Regions from separate parts of the Micromonospora sp. MH33 genome, predicted to be linked through region 2. Evidence: riboswitches for the same ligand, from Rfam matches in the RefSeq annotation. Region 2 holds a riboswitch; the other holds the start of a gene.
What was found. A riboswitch is a leader RNA that binds a small molecule or an ion and turns the genes downstream of it on or off. The one in region 2 is predicted to bind S-adenosylmethionine.

Region 1: it holds a riboswitch for S-adenosylmethionine, as region 2 does, so the genes downstream of both, B0E53_RS40200 (putative leader peptide) here and B0E53_RS09815 (aminotransferase class V-fold PLP-dependent enzyme) in region 2, are expected to answer to the same signal.

What each region holds. Positions count from the first base shown of each region.
Region 1 covers NZ_MUYZ01000179.1:1,255-8,649, forward strand. The annotation lists gene B0E53_RS23620 (dihydrofolate reductase family protein) at 1-538, shown strand, start outside; gene B0E53_RS23625 (amino acid ABC transporter ATP-binding protein) at 551-1,294, opposite strand; gene B0E53_RS23630 (amino acid ABC transporter permease) at 1,291-2,070, opposite strand; gene B0E53_RS23635 (ABC transporter substrate-binding protein) at 2,107-2,964, opposite strand; gene B0E53_RS40200 (putative leader peptide) at 3,066-3,197, opposite strand; SAM riboswitch class IV at 3,230-3,340, opposite strand; gene B0E53_RS23640 (NAD(P)/FAD-dependent oxidoreductase) at 3,409-4,884, opposite strand; gene B0E53_RS23645 (hypothetical protein) at 5,078-6,337, shown strand; gene B0E53_RS23650 (hypothetical protein) at 6,379-6,618, shown strand; gene B0E53_RS23655 (GNAT family protein) at 6,667-7,215, shown strand; gene B0E53_RS23660 (hypothetical protein) at 7,271-7,395, shown strand, end outside.
Region 2 covers NZ_MUYZ01000042.1:3,826-11,220, forward strand. The annotation lists gene B0E53_RS09795 (FAD-linked oxidase C-terminal domain-containing protein) at 1-488, opposite strand, end outside; gene B0E53_RS09800 (DUF4031 domain-containing protein) at 547-873, shown strand; gene B0E53_RS09805 (metal-dependent phosphohydrolase) at 845-1,480, opposite strand; gene B0E53_RS09810 (FUSC family protein) at 1,555-2,814, shown strand; gene B0E53_RS09815 (aminotransferase class V-fold PLP-dependent enzyme) at 2,852-4,114, opposite strand; SAM riboswitch class IV at 4,166-4,286, opposite strand; gene B0E53_RS09820 (PrsW family intramembrane metalloprotease) at 4,310-5,791, shown strand; gene B0E53_RS37460 (hypothetical protein) at 5,816-5,983, opposite strand; gene B0E53_RS09825 (co-chaperone GroES) at 6,064-6,411, opposite strand; gene B0E53_RS09830 (AI-2E family transporter) at 6,563-7,395, shown strand, end outside.

The DNA of each region.
Region 1 (7,395 bases), on a different contig from region 2:
CGCCACGGTCCGCCGCGACGACCCCCGGCTGCTGGTGCGCAGCGAGCGGCGGCAGGCCGAGCGGGTGGCCCGCGGCCTGCCCCCGTCCCCGGTGAAGGTCACCGTCACGGCCAGCGGCGACCTCGACCCGACCGCCCGGTTTTTCACCATGGGCGACGGGCCGAAGCTGGTCTACTGCCCGAGCGGCGTGGCGGAGAAGACCCGGGAGCAGGTGGGCGCGGTGGCCACCGTGGTCGAGGCGGGGGAACCGGTCACCCCGCACGTGGTCCTCGCCGACCTGGCCGGACGCGGCGTCGGCCGGCTCATGGTGGAGGGCGGAGGCACCCTGCACTGCCAGTTCCTCACCGCCGGTGTCGCCGACGAGCTGCACCTGGTGGTGGCGCCGTTCTTCGTGGGCGACCGCCGGGCGCCCCGGTTCGTCGGGGACGGCCGCTTCCCGTGGCACCCGGGCCGCCGCGCCCGGGTCGTCGAGGTACGCCAGATCGGCGACGTGGTGCTCACCCGCTACGCCCTCTCCGACCGCTGCCCCGACGGCTGACGGCGTCGCCCCTCAGAGCACCTGGGAGAGGAAGCGGCGCAGCCGCGGGTGCTCCGGCGCCTCGAAGACGGCAGCCGGCGGGCCGGCCTCCAGCACGACGCCGGCGTCCATGAAGGCGACCGTGTCGGCCACCTCGCGGGCGAAGCCCATCTCGTGGGTGACCACCACCATGGTCATGCCGGCGGCCGCGAGGTCGGCCATCACCGCGAGCACCCCCTTGACCAGCTCGGGGTCGAGCGCCGAGGTGGCCTCGTCGAAGAGCATCACCTGCGGCCGCAGCGCGAGGGCCCGGGCGATGGCCACCCGCTGCTGCTGACCGCCGGAGAGCTGCGCCGGCCGGACGTCGGCCTTGTGGGCCAGCCCGACCAGGTCGAGCTGGGCGCGGGCCACCCGCACGGCCTCGTCCTCGGGGAGCTTCTTGAGCTTGCGTAGCGCGAGGGTGAGGTTGCGCAGCACGGTCATGTGCGGGAAGAGGTTGAACTGCTGGAACACCATGCCGATCCGCTGGCGCAGCGCGTCCGGGTCGTCGCCCAGCACGCTGCGCCCGTCCAGCAGCACGTCGCCCCGGTCCGGCTCGATGAGCCGGTTGATCGTCCGCAGCAGCGTCGACTTGCCGGAGCCGGACGGGCCGATGACGCAGGCCGTCCCGCCCCGGGCCACTTCGAGGTCGGCGCCGCGCAGGACCTGGTGCCGCCCGAAGGCCAGGTGCACGTCGCGGACGGCCAGGCTGACCGAGGTGGCGGTGGCGGTGGTCATCGCGGGTCCTTTCCGGTCGGCGCCGGCGCACCGGCGGGGTCGAGTTCGACGTCCAGGTCGGGGGCGGCCACCGCCCGGCCCTGCCGCAGCCGCCGGTCGATCCAGTTGACCGCGTGGGTCAGCGGCACGGTCAGCACCAGGTAGAACAGGCCGGCCAGCAGCAGCGCGGACTCGTTGCCGGTGGTGGCCGCGTAGTCCTGGCCGATCCGGAACAGCTCCCGCTGGCTGGCCACCAGGCCGAGGAAGTAGACCAGGCTGGAGTCCTTGATCAGCGCGATGAGCTGGTTGACCCAGGCCGGCAGCACCCGGCGTACGCCCTGCGGCACGATGACCAGGCGCATCGCCTCGCCCCAGGAGAAGCCGAGCGCCCGGGCCCCCTCCAGCTGGGCGGCCTCCACGCTCTGGATGCCGGCGCGGAAGATCTCTCCGATGTAGGCGGCGGCGATCAGCGACAGCGCCAGCACGCCGAGCGGGTACGGGTTCGGACCCCACACCTGCATGCCCAGCGGCGCCAGGCCGACACCGATGAGCAGGATGGTCGCCGCTGCCGGCAGGCCGCGGAACACGTCGGTGTAGACCCGGGCCGGCCACCGCAACCATCGGGTACGCGAGATGCCCGCCACGGCCAGCAGCATGCCCAGCACCGAGCCGAGCAGGGCGGCGGAGACCGCCAGGATCAGCGTGTTGGGCAGCCCGACGGTGAGCATCTCGGGCAGCGCCTCGCGCATGGCGTCCCAGTCGAAGAAGGTCTCCCACAGGGTGCTCAGTGGATCCATGTCTCCGTCCGCCCCGCTCGTCTCAGTCGTTCCGGGTCAGGAAGCCGCCGACGGCGACGGCACGGTGACCGTGCCGCTGCCCGGCTTGAAGTCGGCCGGGATCGGCCGGCCCGGGTAGTACTGCGCCTGGAGCTTGGTCCAGGTGCCGTCGGCGATCACCTCGTCGAGGCCCTTGTTCAGCGCCTCGCGCAGCTTGTCGTTGCCCTTGGCCACCGCGTACGCGGTCGGGGCCGGGCTGAGCTGCTTCGCGGCCACCGTGATCTTGCCGTTGCTGTCCGCGGCGGACTTGTCGCCGATCTCGGCCGGGGCGATCCAGGCGTCGGCCGTGCCGGCCTTGAGCTGGTTGACCGCGCCGTTGTAGTCGGGCACCCGGACCGGGTTCAGGTTCTCCCGCGTGGCGTAGTCGTCCTGCACGGTGCCCTGCACGACGACGACCCGCTTGCCGGCGAGCTGGTCGAAGCCGGTGATCGGGGAGCCGGCCGGCACGTCGAGCCCGAAGTAGCCGAAGTCGTAGCCGTTGCCGAAGTCGACGGTCTTCTTCCGGGCCTCGGTGATGGTGATGGAGGAGCTGCCCACGTCGAACTTGTGGTTGTTGACCTGGGAGAGCAGGGCGGAGAAGTCGGTGCCGACGAACTCCACCTTCAGGCCGGCCTTCGCGGCTACCGCGGTGAGCAGGTCGTTGTCGAAGCCGGTGAACTTGCCGTCCTTCAGGTACACGTTCGGCGGCGCGTCGGTGAGCGTGCCGGCCCGCAGCACGCCGGCCTGGAGCAGGCCGTACGGGTTGGCGGCCTCGCTGGTGGCGCCGTCGTCACCGCAGGCGGTGAGGGCGGTGGCGGCGAGCACGGCGGCGGCGCCGAGCGCGGCGGCGCGGGTCAGGGCGGAACGGATTCGCACAGGTGTCTCCAGGGTCCGGGGCGGCGTGGGCGCACGCCGCCGACGGCGCGCCCGAGGCGGGCGAGCCGGAAGGGATGGTGCGGAAGGTGGGGGAGTGGCGCTCAGCGCGCGTCGGCGCGGCGACAGGCGTCGCTGCTCACCCGCATCAGGTCGACGTGCCGCCGCTTGACCAGCGCGAAACGCGCCGGATAGGCGATGCCGTCGGCCGGCGGGGTGCGGAGCTGAGCAGACATGGTTCCCTCTGGTCGGTGATGACCTGGGTACCAGGCCACGCTTGCACCGGCGGCTGCCGGTGCCTGGTCCTCACCCGGGGCACCCCACCGCGGAGGAGGGTTGCCGGCCAGCGAGCCGGGGCTTGACGCTGGCGCTCATGACCTGCCGAGAAGGCTAGCAGCAGCGCCACCCCGGACGTCCAGCCGTTATGACCGTGCTCACGCCCGTGCCTTACCGGCGAGTCGGCATGACCGGGGCGTCGCGGCCGGTGCCGTGCCGGGACCGGCTCTTCTGCTCGTGGTAGTCCTGCTCGACGTTGACCGTCCAGACGTCGTGGCCGGCGCCGTGGGCGATGTTCTCGGCGGCCAGCATCGCGGTGAGCATCGAGTGGTCGGCGTTGTTGTAGCGGTGCATCCCGTTGCGCCCCACCGGGTGCACGTTCGGCACCTCCCGGGCCAGCCAGTTCCGGATCACGTCCACGTTGTGCTGGTAGCGCTCGTCGTAGACCGGGTACGCCTTCGGCATCCGGACCACGTAGCCGGCCTCCACGCAGCCGGGCCGGACCAGGCCCAGCCGCTCCAGTTCGGCGGTGGCGAAGGCGACCAGGTCCGCGTCCGGGGTCCGCCACATCTCGTCGTCCTCGAAGACGAAGTACTCCAGCCCCAGGCAGGTCCGCCCGTCCTTGACCAGGTACGGCGACCAGGAGCCGAAGTTCTGGATCCGGCCCACCTTGGCGGCCGGGTCGTGCACGTAGATCCAGTTGTCCGGGAACGAGAACTCCTCGGGCACCACCAGCGCGACGGTCAGGAAGTCCCGGTAGCGCAGGTCGTCGGCGGCGGCCCGTACCTCCGGCGGGGCCTCCGGCTGCATGGCCCGCACCAACGCGGAGATCGGCATCGAGGAGATCACGTGGTCGGCCGGTTCGGTGCGCTCGCCCCCGGCGTCGACCACCGTGACGGCGGTGGCCCGCCGCCGCGCCGGGTCCCGGTGCACCTCGGTCACCCAGGTGTTGGTGCGGACCGTGCCGCCCCGCTTCTCCACCTCCTCGGTACAGCGCTCCCACATCATCCCGGGGCCGTGCTTCGGGTACTGGAACTCCTCGATGAGGCTGGTCACGTCCTTGCGGTTGCGCCGGGGCAGCAGCGCGTTGAGCACCGCGGTGGAGAGCGACAGGTTCTTGATCCGCTGGGCGGCCCAGTCGGCCTGCAACTGGTCGGCCGGCATCCCCCAGACCTTTTCGGTGTACGTCTTGAAGAAGATCGAGTAGAGCCGCCAGCCGAACCGGGCCGACACCCAGCCCTCGAAGTGCGACTGGTCCTTCGGCGGGCGCAGCCGGGCCCGCCCGTACGAGCCGACGCAGCGCAGCGCCTCCAGCAGGCCGAGGTTGCGCAGCGCGTTGCCGGCGTTGAGCGGGTAGTCGTAGAGCGCGCCCCGGTAGTAGATCCGGCTCATCCGCGGCCGGAGCAGGAAGTCCTCGTCGGGGAGGATCTCGTGCCAGAAGTCCTCCACTCGGGAGACCTTGGTGAAGAACCGGTGTCCGCCGATGTCGAATCGCCAGCCGTCCCGCTCCACCGTGCGGCTGATCCCGCCGACCACGTCGTCGGCCTCGTAGACCCGGACCGGCTCGCCGTGGCGCAGCAGCTCGTACGCGGCGGTCAGCCCCGCGGGCCCCGCCCCGATGATCACGGTCCCGTTGCCGTCCCCCATGCCGTCCTCCGCCGCCAGCCTGCCGATGCGGCAGCGCCCTTACCCGTCCTGCCCCCCGACTCACCTGCGCCCGCGATCCGCGACGCCCGGGTCACCCGTTCGGGGCCCGGCGGGTGTGAACCGGGGCGGAACGGGGATGCGGGGCCGGTTTCCCGGTCCGGGGGTCGGTCGCGGGGCGACCGGTGGGAGCGGGATGCGAGACGAGCGGCGGGCCGGGACGACCGACGGCCCCGCCCCGGCGCGGTGGTCGGGCGTGCCGGGGCGGCTGGCGTCGGCCGGCGGGCGGCTGGTCACCCGGATCCCCACGCGCTGGGGCTTCGTGCTCGCCGTCTTCGTCGGCTCGAAGCTGGTGCTCAGCCTGGTCGGGGTGCTGGTGCTGACCGCCTGGGACGGGGTGCCCGGCGCGCCCCCCGCGGACGAGACGATGACGCGGATCCAGCAGGACCGGATCTCGTCGCACCGCTGGATCTCGCTCTGGTTCGCCTGGGACTCGTTCCTCTACGACAACCTGGCCCGGCTGCCGCTGGACCGGCCGTGGAACGACTTCGGCTTTCCACTGCTCTACCCGTTCCTGGCCCGGCCCCTCGCGCCGCTGCTCGGCGGGCACACCGCCTGGGCGCTGTTGCTGGTCGCCAACGTGGCGCTGCTGTTCCAGCTCTGGTTCGCGTACCGGCTGGGGGCCCGGCTGCTCGGCGACGAGGATCCGGGCGACGGCCGGCGGGCCGTCCGGTACCTGCTGCTCCTGCCGACCGCTTTCCTGTTCCAGGCCGCGCTGACCGAGTCGCTCTTCGTCTGCCTCGCCCTGGCCGCGTTCTGGTACGCCGAGCAGCGCCGCTGGCTGGTGGTCGGGATCGTCGGCTACTTCCTGGCGATGAGCCGCTCGGTCGGCTTCGTGGTGGTGATCCCGCTGGCCCTGGTGCTGCTGCGCCAGCACGGCTGGCGCCTGGGTCTCCGTAGCCTGCCGCGCTACGTACGGGAGGGCTGGCCGCTGCTGCTGGTGCCGGCCGGCTGGCTGACCTTCATGGCGTTCTGTCGCTGGCAGAGCGGCGACTGGTTCGCCTACCAGCACGCCCAGGAGAAGGGCTGGGGGATCAAGGTGCAGAACCCGCTCGGGGTGGCCGGGTCGGCGCTCGTCGGCGACAACTCGGCAAACAGGTTCCGGGTCTGGATCGCCGTGGCGATGCTGCTCGTGGCGGCCGTCGGGCTGCGCCGGCGGGCCGACTGGCCGTACCTGGCCTACACGGTGATCGTGGTGCTGGTGCCGTTGTCGATGGGTCCGCCGGTGTACAAGAGCCTGCTGCGCTACCTGCTGGCCGCGTTCCCGGTGGCGCTGGTGCTGGCCCGCTGGGCCCGCCGGCCCGGCCTCGACCCCTGGCTCACCGCCGGGCTGGCGCTGCTCCAGGGCGCGCTGTTCGCGGTGTGGCTCACCTACTGGACCCACCTCATCATCTGAGCCGTCGGGCGCGCTCCGCCGGCGGCCCGCAGAATGGCCGGATGAGCGACCGGCGGGTGACCCTCGACGACCTCGGCGCCTGGCTGATCAAGGGCAACGCGGACGCGGTGGACCTGGCCGGCCGGTACGCCACCGAACTGCACGGCAAGGCGGCCACCACCGAGGCGCAGGCCGCCTGGGCGCTCGCCCACCTCCGGCGCCCGGTCGTCGACGCCGACCGCACCGCCCGCGTGTGGCAGCGGGTGGTCGCCCTCGCCGGCGCGTACGAGATGCACCCCTGACCTGGAATGGGGGCGCCTCACGGCGCCCCCACCGGGTAGGTTGCTCCGGTGTTCACCCTTCCCCTGACCGACGACGCCGAGCTGCGGCAGCTGATGCCGTGGCACGCCGACGAGTTCCTCGCCAACCTCGACCGGTGCCGGGAGCACATCGCCCCCTGGGTGGGCGCGTCCTTCGTGGCCACCGACGCCGAGTCCGCCCGCCGGGTCCTGCAGAACTACGCCGACCGGTGGGCCCGCGACGACGGCGGGATCTGGGGCATCTGGCAGCGCGGCACCCTGGTCGGCGGGGTGCTCTTCGTCTCGCTCAGCACCACCACCGGCGTCTGCGAGGCCGGCTGCTGGCTGGAGGCGGGCGCCGAGGGGCAGGGCCTGGTCACCCGCGCGGCCCGCGTGATCATCGACTGGGCGGTCCGGGAACGCGGCATCCACCGCGTCGAGTGGGTCACCAAGGCCGGCAACGACCGCAGCATCGCGGTGGCCCGGCGGCTCGGCATGAGCCGCGACGGGGTGCTGCGCGGGGCCGCACCCGCCCCGGAGGGCCGGGCCGACATGGAGGTCTGGTCGGTGCTGGCGCCGGAGTGGACGGCCGCCGGCTGACCCGGGGCCGGTCACCCGGCGCGATTTTGTCGTACCCGGACGTCAACATGTGTCCATGGCTGCCCCCGCACTGGCCGACCGGTCCCCTCAGCCGCGCGCCCTGCCGCTGCGCGAGGTCCGCACCCGGCTCACCCAGCTCGTCTCCCTCGCCGAGTTGACCGACACCGTCACCGTCGTGAC
Region 2 (7,395 bases):
TCGGTGGTCACGCCGTACTTCACGCAGCACATGCCGCCGGCGTTGGTGGCCACGTTGCCGCCGATGGTGGACGACTCCCAGGAGCCGGGGTCCGGCGGATACCAGAGGCCGCGCTCGCGGACCGCCCCGCCGAGCGTCGCGTTGACCACGCCGGGCTGCGCCACGGCGATCCGGCTGACCGGGTCGACCTCCAGGATCCGGTCCATCGCCACGGTGCTCAGCACCAGCGCGCCGTCCACCGCGTTCGCCGCGCCGGCCAGCCCGGTCCGCGCCCCCTGCGGCACCACGGGTACGCCGTGCCGGCCGGCCGCGCGGACCACCGCCACGACCTCCGCGGTGTCGCGCGGGCGGACCACGACCAGCGGGGTGCCCGCCGCGCACAGGTCGGCCTCGTCCCGTGCGTGCATCGCCAGCAGGTCGGGGTCGGTCAGCACGGCGGCGTCGCCGAGGGCGGTCCGCAGGTCGTCGAGGAGGGGATGGGCGGCCATGCCGGGAAGGCTAGGTCGTGCCGGCGGGGTTGACCAACCGGGCGTACCGTTGGTCGCCATGCTCTACCTGGACCCGCCCGCGGTGCCCTGGCGGGGGCGGCTGTGGTCGCACCTGATCAGCGACCTCTCGTACGCGGAGCTGCACGCCTTCGCCGAGGCGCTGGGCGTGCCCCGGCGCGGCTTCGACCGCGACCACTACGACGTTCCGGCCGAGCGCGTCCCGATGGCCGTCTGGCTGGGCGCCCGGCTCGTCCCCTCCCGCGAGATCGTCCTCCTGCTCCGCGCCGCCGGCCTGCGCCGGCCCAAGCCCAGCACGGTCCCCGCTCCGGCTCGGCCGGCGGCACGGGACGCCGGGGTCAGCGCAGGGCCGCGAGTTCCCGGGTGAGGTTGGCGCGGGCGGGGGACTCCCACCGGCTGTGCGGCTCGGGGAGTCGGTAGAGGGCGGGCAGGGCCAGCAGGTTCGCCAGGACGGCGGCGCGGCCGGCGCGGAACCCCGGGTCGGGGACGTGCGCGTACTCGCGGCGGACGGCGGCGGCGTAGCGGTCGTAGTCGGCTGGCGGGGCGGCCAGGACCGCCAGGTCGGCGTCGCAGAGCAGGGCGCCGTCCGGGTCGTCCGGCCCGACCGCGTGGCCGGCGGTGAGCAGCACCAGGCGGCGTACCCCGGTCACCGCCGCCGCCGGCAGCCCGGCGGCAGTGAGCAGTTCCCCGGCCAGTTCGGCGCTGGCCCGCTCGTTGGCGTCGCCGCCGGCCCGCGGGTCGTAGACCGCGTCGTGGCACCACGCCGCCAGCCGGACCAGGTCCGGGCGGCGGGCCGACCCGGCGTACGCGTCGACCACGTCGAGCACCGCCCGCAGGTGGGTCACCGTGTGGTAGTGCCGGTGCGGCTCCGCCCAGCCGGCCAGCAGCCGGGCCCCGGCCCGTTCGACGCCGGCCGGGTCGGTCGCGCCCGCCGCCCGGGCCGCGTCCCGCCACCGTTCCATCAGCTCGTCCACCCGGTGGAGTCTGCCCCATCCCGGCCGGTCCGGAGGATTCACCGGGGGCGGGACGGGTAGTCCCGGCCATGGCCGTGGCCCGGGACCGACGACCGTCGTTTTTACGACGTACCGCGTTGCGCGAGGGACTGGTCGACGTCGACGGGGCGCGGATCTCGGAGGCCATGGAGCAGCTCCGGCACCGGAGCAAGGCCACCCTGCACGACCGGCTGCACCGGGTGCGTACGGCGACCGGCCTGGCGGTCCAGGCGGGCCTCGCGGCCGGGCTGGCCTACCTGGTCTCCCACCGGCTGCTGGGCAATCCGCAGCCGGTGTTCGCGCCCATCTCGGCGGTCGGCACCCTGGCCGCCTCGGTCGGCCAGCGGTTCCGCCGGACCGTCGAGCTGATCATCGGGGTGGCGGTCGGGGTGTTCGTCGGCGATCTGCTGATCTACTTCCTGGGCACCGGCGCCTGGCAGCTCGGCCTGGTGGTCACCGCGGCGATCCTGCTGACCGTCTTCGCCGGGGCGAGCGTGGCCATCGTGATCCAGGCGGCGGCCACCGCGGTGCTGATCGTGACGCTCAGCCCGTCCACCCAGAATCTGGAGATACCCCGTTTCGTCGACGCCTTCATCGGCGGCGGCATCGCGCTGCTGGTCACCGCGATCCTGCTGCCGCTCAACCCGCTACGCGTGATCAACCGGGCGGCCCGGCCGGCGCTGGACCTGCTCGCCGGGCAACTCGACGCCTGCGCGGAGGCGCTGCGCAACCGGGACCGGGGGGTGGCCCAGCGGGCGCTGTTCCGGCTCCGGGAGAACAAGGAGGAGTTGGCCGCGCTCTCGGAGGCCATCGAGGGGGCCAAGGAGACCATCACCATCTCCCCGGCCCGCTGGCACCGGCGGGACGAGCTGACCCACTACGCCGAGGCGGCGGAACCGATCGACCGGGCGATGCGGAACAGCGGCACGCTGATCCGCCGCTCGGTCACCATCATCGAGGACGAGGAGCCCGTCCCCGAGACGATGCCCGACTCGATCGCCCACCTGGCCGAGTCGGTACGCCTGCTGCGGCACGAGTTCGCCGTCGGGGAGGAGCCGGAGAAGGCCCGGGAGCGGTCGCTGCGCGCGGTCAGCGAGGCCGGCCGGGCGTACGCCGAGGGGGTTGGTTTCTCCGGCAGCGTGGTGATCGCCCAGGTGCGGACCACGGCGAGCGACCTCATGGTGGCCTCCGGCATCGAGCAGGAGGAGGCGAACCGCCTGGTCCGCCAGGCGTTCGGCGACCGCGAGCAGCGCTCCGGCGAAACCACCGAACAAAGCCCCACCCCCAAACCCCCCACCGCACCCCCCGTCGGCTGACCCACCACCCCCGCCCTCACTCGCCCACAGTCCCGGGTCAGGGGAGGGTGGACAGGGCGGTCAGGAGGGTTTCCACGTCGGTTTCGGTCGTGCCGAGGCCCAGGCTGGCGCGGATGGCGGTGGGGGGCAGGTCGTCGCGGCCGCTGCGGGTGGCCGCCTCGGTCAGCAGGCGGCGGGCGAGCGGGTGGGCGCAGAACAGGCCGTCCCGGACGCCGATCCGGTGTGCGGTCGCCAGGTGGGCGGCCACCTCGGCGGAGTCCCGGCCGGCGACCACGAAGCTGACGATGCCCACCCGGGGCGCGTCCGGCCCGAAGGTGCGCAGCTCCACCACGTGCGGCAGGGCGGCGATGCCCGCCCGGAGCCGGCCCAGCAGCGCCTGCTCGCGGGAGTGCAGCGCGTCCCGGTCCGCGGCGGCCAGCGCCGCGCAGACCGCCGCCAGGGCCACCGCGCCGAGCAGGTTCGGGGTGCCCGCCTCGTGCCGGGCCGGGCCGGTGGCCCAGCGCACCTCGTGGGTGCCGGCCCCGACGTGGCTGGTGGCCCCGCCGCCGGCCAGGTACGGCGGTGCCGCGTCCAGCCAGTCCGCCCGCCCCACCAGCACGCCCGCGCCGAACGGGGCGTACAGCTTGTGGGCGGAGAGGGCCAGGTAGTCGACGTCCAGCGCGGCCAGGTCCACCGGGGTGTGCGGTGCCAGCTGGGCGGCGTCCACCAGGATCCGGGCGCCGTGCCGGCGGGCCACCCGGGCCAGCTCGGCCACCGGCCAGCGTTCCCCGGTCACGTTGCTCGCGCCGGTCACCGCCACCAGCACCGGCAGCCCCGGCCGGGCGTCGCGGGACAGCTCGGCCAGCGCGGCGTCGAGGGAGCGGACCGCGCCGCCCGGGCCGTCCGGCACCGGGAGCCGGACCGAGCCGCGCGGCCAGGGGAGCAGGTTGGCGTGGTGCTCGCCGGCGAAGGTGACCACCGTGGTGCCGGCGGGCAGCGCCCGGGCCAGCAGGTTCAGCGCGTCGGTGGTGTTCCGGGTGAAGATCACGTGGTCGTCGGGGCGGCCGCCGACAAAGTCGGCCACGGTCTGCCGGGCCCGCTCGTAGGCCAGCGTGCAGCGCCGCGACAGCGCGCCGGCGCCCCGGTGCACGCTCGCGTACCAGGGCAGCAGTTCGGCCACCGCGTCGGCCGCGGCCCGCGCGCACGGCGCGCTGGCCGCGTGGTCCAGGTTGATCTCCCCCGGTACGCCGAGCACGCCGAGCGGGTCCGGCCGGCTCGGAGTGGACAGCGTGGGCAGCGAGGGTACGAGGGTGACGGTCATGCCGGAGCCTTCCGGGTCCAGGGGACCCCGGGTGGGTGGGCACCGGGACGGGGTCCGCGCTTGCCCAGCACGCGGTTCGGGCTGGGCCCGGTCATCACCCGGGGCACCCCACCGCGAACTCGACGAGGGTTGCCGGCCAGCAAGCCGGGGCTTGACGCTGGCACTCGTGACCTGTCCGGGAGCATAGCGGTCGCGATGCGGCCGGACCAGTGGGTCGCGGGTGACTACGCTGACCGCATGGCCGTCACCCCGCCCGGCGGAGCCCTGCCGCCGCCGCCGACCGCGCCCGCCGTCCCGCCGGGGTCGCCGGCTCCCCGGATGCCGCTGCGCCGGCTCGGCTGGCGGCGGTTCCTGGCGCTGGCCGGGGTGGTGCTGCTGATCGCCGCCGGCGCGGTCTTCATGGTCTTCACCCTGGGCGAAAGCCTCGGCGCGGAGGCGCTGCTGGTCGGCGTGATCGCGGCGATCCTGCCGGTGCCGGTGCTGGTCTCCTGCTTCCTCTGGCTCGACCGCTACGAGCCCGAGCCGCTGAAGTACCTGATCTTCTGCTTCGCCTGGGGCGCGTTCGTCTCCACCGCCATCTCGCTGCTGGTCAACGAGACCGGTGCCCGGCTGTTCAAGGACTGGGGGCTGCCGGCGGCGCTGACCGCCGTGCTGGTCGCCCCGTTCATCGAGGAACTGACCAAGGCGGCCGGGCCGCTGCTGCTGCTGATCTTCCGCCGCCGGGAGTTCTCCGGGGTCACCGACGGCCTGGTCTACTGCGGGCTCTCCGCGGTCGGCTTCGCCATGGTGGAGAACATCCTCTACCTGGGCGGGTACGGCTACCGCGCCGGCGTCCAGGAGTACGGGCCGGCCACCGGCGCGCGTCAGGTCATCGCCATCTTCATCGTGCGGATCCTGCTCTTCGGTTTCGCCCACCCGCTGTTCACCTCGATGACCGGCGTGGGGCTGGGGGTCGCCGCGCGTACCGCGGACCGGCGGGTGCGCTTCCTCGCTCCGATCGCCGGCCTGCTGCTGGCCATGATGTTGCACGGCACCTGGAACCTGCTGCCCTCACTGGCCGCCGCCACCGGCCAGCCGCTGATCGCGCTCTACGGCTACATCGGCGTGATGGTGCCGATCTTCTTCGGCATGGTGGGGCTGGCCGTCTGGCTGCGTGCCTGGGAGGGGCGGCTCACCGAGCGCACCCTGCCCGACTACGTCCGGGCCGGCTGGCTCACCCCGCCCGAGGTGGCCGCGCTGGGCAGTCTCGGCCGGCGGCACGCCGCCCGGACCTGGGCCCGGCGGGTGGCCGGTGACGGCGGGGTGCGGGCGATGCGCGGCTACCAGTTCGCCGCCACCCGGCTGGCGCTGCTGCGCGACGGGATGCGCCGGGGGCTGGACCGCAAGCCCGCCGAGCGGGACCGGACGGCGCGGGAGGAACGGGAGCTGCTGGACGCGATCGGGGCGTACCGGGCGTTCTTCGTGGGCCGTGACCCGCAGGCGCCGGTCGGGGTCTGGGACGGGCAGCGCTACCACCTGCGCTTCCCCGACGGGTCGCAGCGCGCGGTCGAGGCCCCGGACGAGCCGGTGGTGCCGATCCCGGTGGTGCTGGCCCCGCCACCGCCGCCCGCCTCTCCGGCCGGCTACGGCCCGCCCGGCTGGCCCGGCCATCGCCCCGCCTGGCCCCCGCACGCCTGAACGAACCGTCCCGGGGCCGGCTCCTCAGGTCATCAGGCCGGTGAGAAAGTCGCCGAGACCCTGGGCGATGGCCATGAGGGCCACCCCGATCCCCTTGAACAGCTGGGCCGCGCCGTCCGGCCGGAACGCCATGAAGTAGATCAGGAACGCGAGGAATCCCCAGGCAAGTATCTTCTTGATGACTACCGGCATGATCCCTCCCCAGGGCGCTGTCGTGCCTGGGGCTTCCCGCCGGGCAGCGGTACAAACGGCGCCCGCGGCGCGGGCGGCGCCTACAGGTAGAGGCCGCTCGATCCGGTCGGCTCGTTCTCCACCCGCTCGGCCGCGACGGCGTGCACGTCCCGCTCGCGCAGCAGGACGTACGCCCGGCCGTGCAGCTCGACCTCGGAGCGGTCGTCCGGGTCGAACAGCACCCGGTCGCCGGAGACGACGGAGCGGACGTTCGGGCCCACGCCCACCGCGGTGGCCCAGGCCAGCCGCTTGCCGACGGCGGCGGTGGCCGGGATGACGATGCCGGCGGTGGAGCGGCGTTCCCCCTCGCCGTTCTCGGTACGCACCAGCACGCGGTCGTGCAGCAGGCGGATCGGAAGGCCGGCGTCGAGGTCCTGGTCGGCGGTCACGCGAAGACGCTACCGCGTGCCCGGTCGTCGGTGCCGGCGTGGTTGGGCGGAGCGGCAGGGGGGCAAGTCTGGCGCAGCCGCCCTAGGGTGGGGCGGACAGACGTATCCTGTCCCCCTGTCTCGGGGGCGGACCAGTTTGCGGGAGGTGCGCTTGAGCCGCTTCGAGCGGATGCGTGGACGGCTCCGCCGCGCGTACGAGTCCGGCCGCGAGTCGGCGCGGGCCCGGCGGGCCGATCCGGACCGGTCGGCGGAGGAGTCGGGCACGGCCTCGCCCTCCTCGCCGGGCCCGGCCGCGCCCCCGGCGGCGCCCGTGGTGGACGCGGAGCCGCCGGCCCCCGTGCACGCCTCGACCACCAGCCAGGACGACGTGGAGGTGCCGCACGCGCTGCGGATCGCCGCGGCCTGGTGCTGGCGGCTCATCGTGGTCGGCATCGTCACCTGGTCGCTGCTCAAGATCGTCGGCACGATCCGCATCGTGATCATCCCGCTGGCGGTCGCGCTGCTGCTCTCCGCGTTGCTCGCCCCGGCGGTCGGCTGGCTGCTCAGGGCCCGCCTGCCCCGGTCGCTGGCCACCGGCGTGGTGCTGGTCGGCGGCCTGGCCGCGGTGATCGGCACGCTGACCCTGGTGGTGAACGAGTTCATCCAGGGCGTACCGGAGCTCAGCGAGAAGTCGTCCCAGGGCGTCCGGCAGATCCAGAACTGGCTCAAGACCGGCCCGTTGCACCTTTCCGACGGTCAGCTCAACCGCTACATCGACGAGGCGCAGAACTGGATCAACGACAACACCGAGAAGTTCACCAGCGGGGCGCTCAACACGGCGGCCACCCTGGCCGAGGTGCTCACCGGCACCGTCCTGGTGCTCTTCGCGACCTTCTTCTTCCTCCGGGACGGCAGCAAGATCTGGCGGTTCCTGGTCCGGCTGCTGCCGGTGAAGGCCCGCTGGAAGGTCGACGACGCCGGCCGGGCCTCCTGGGCGACGCTGGG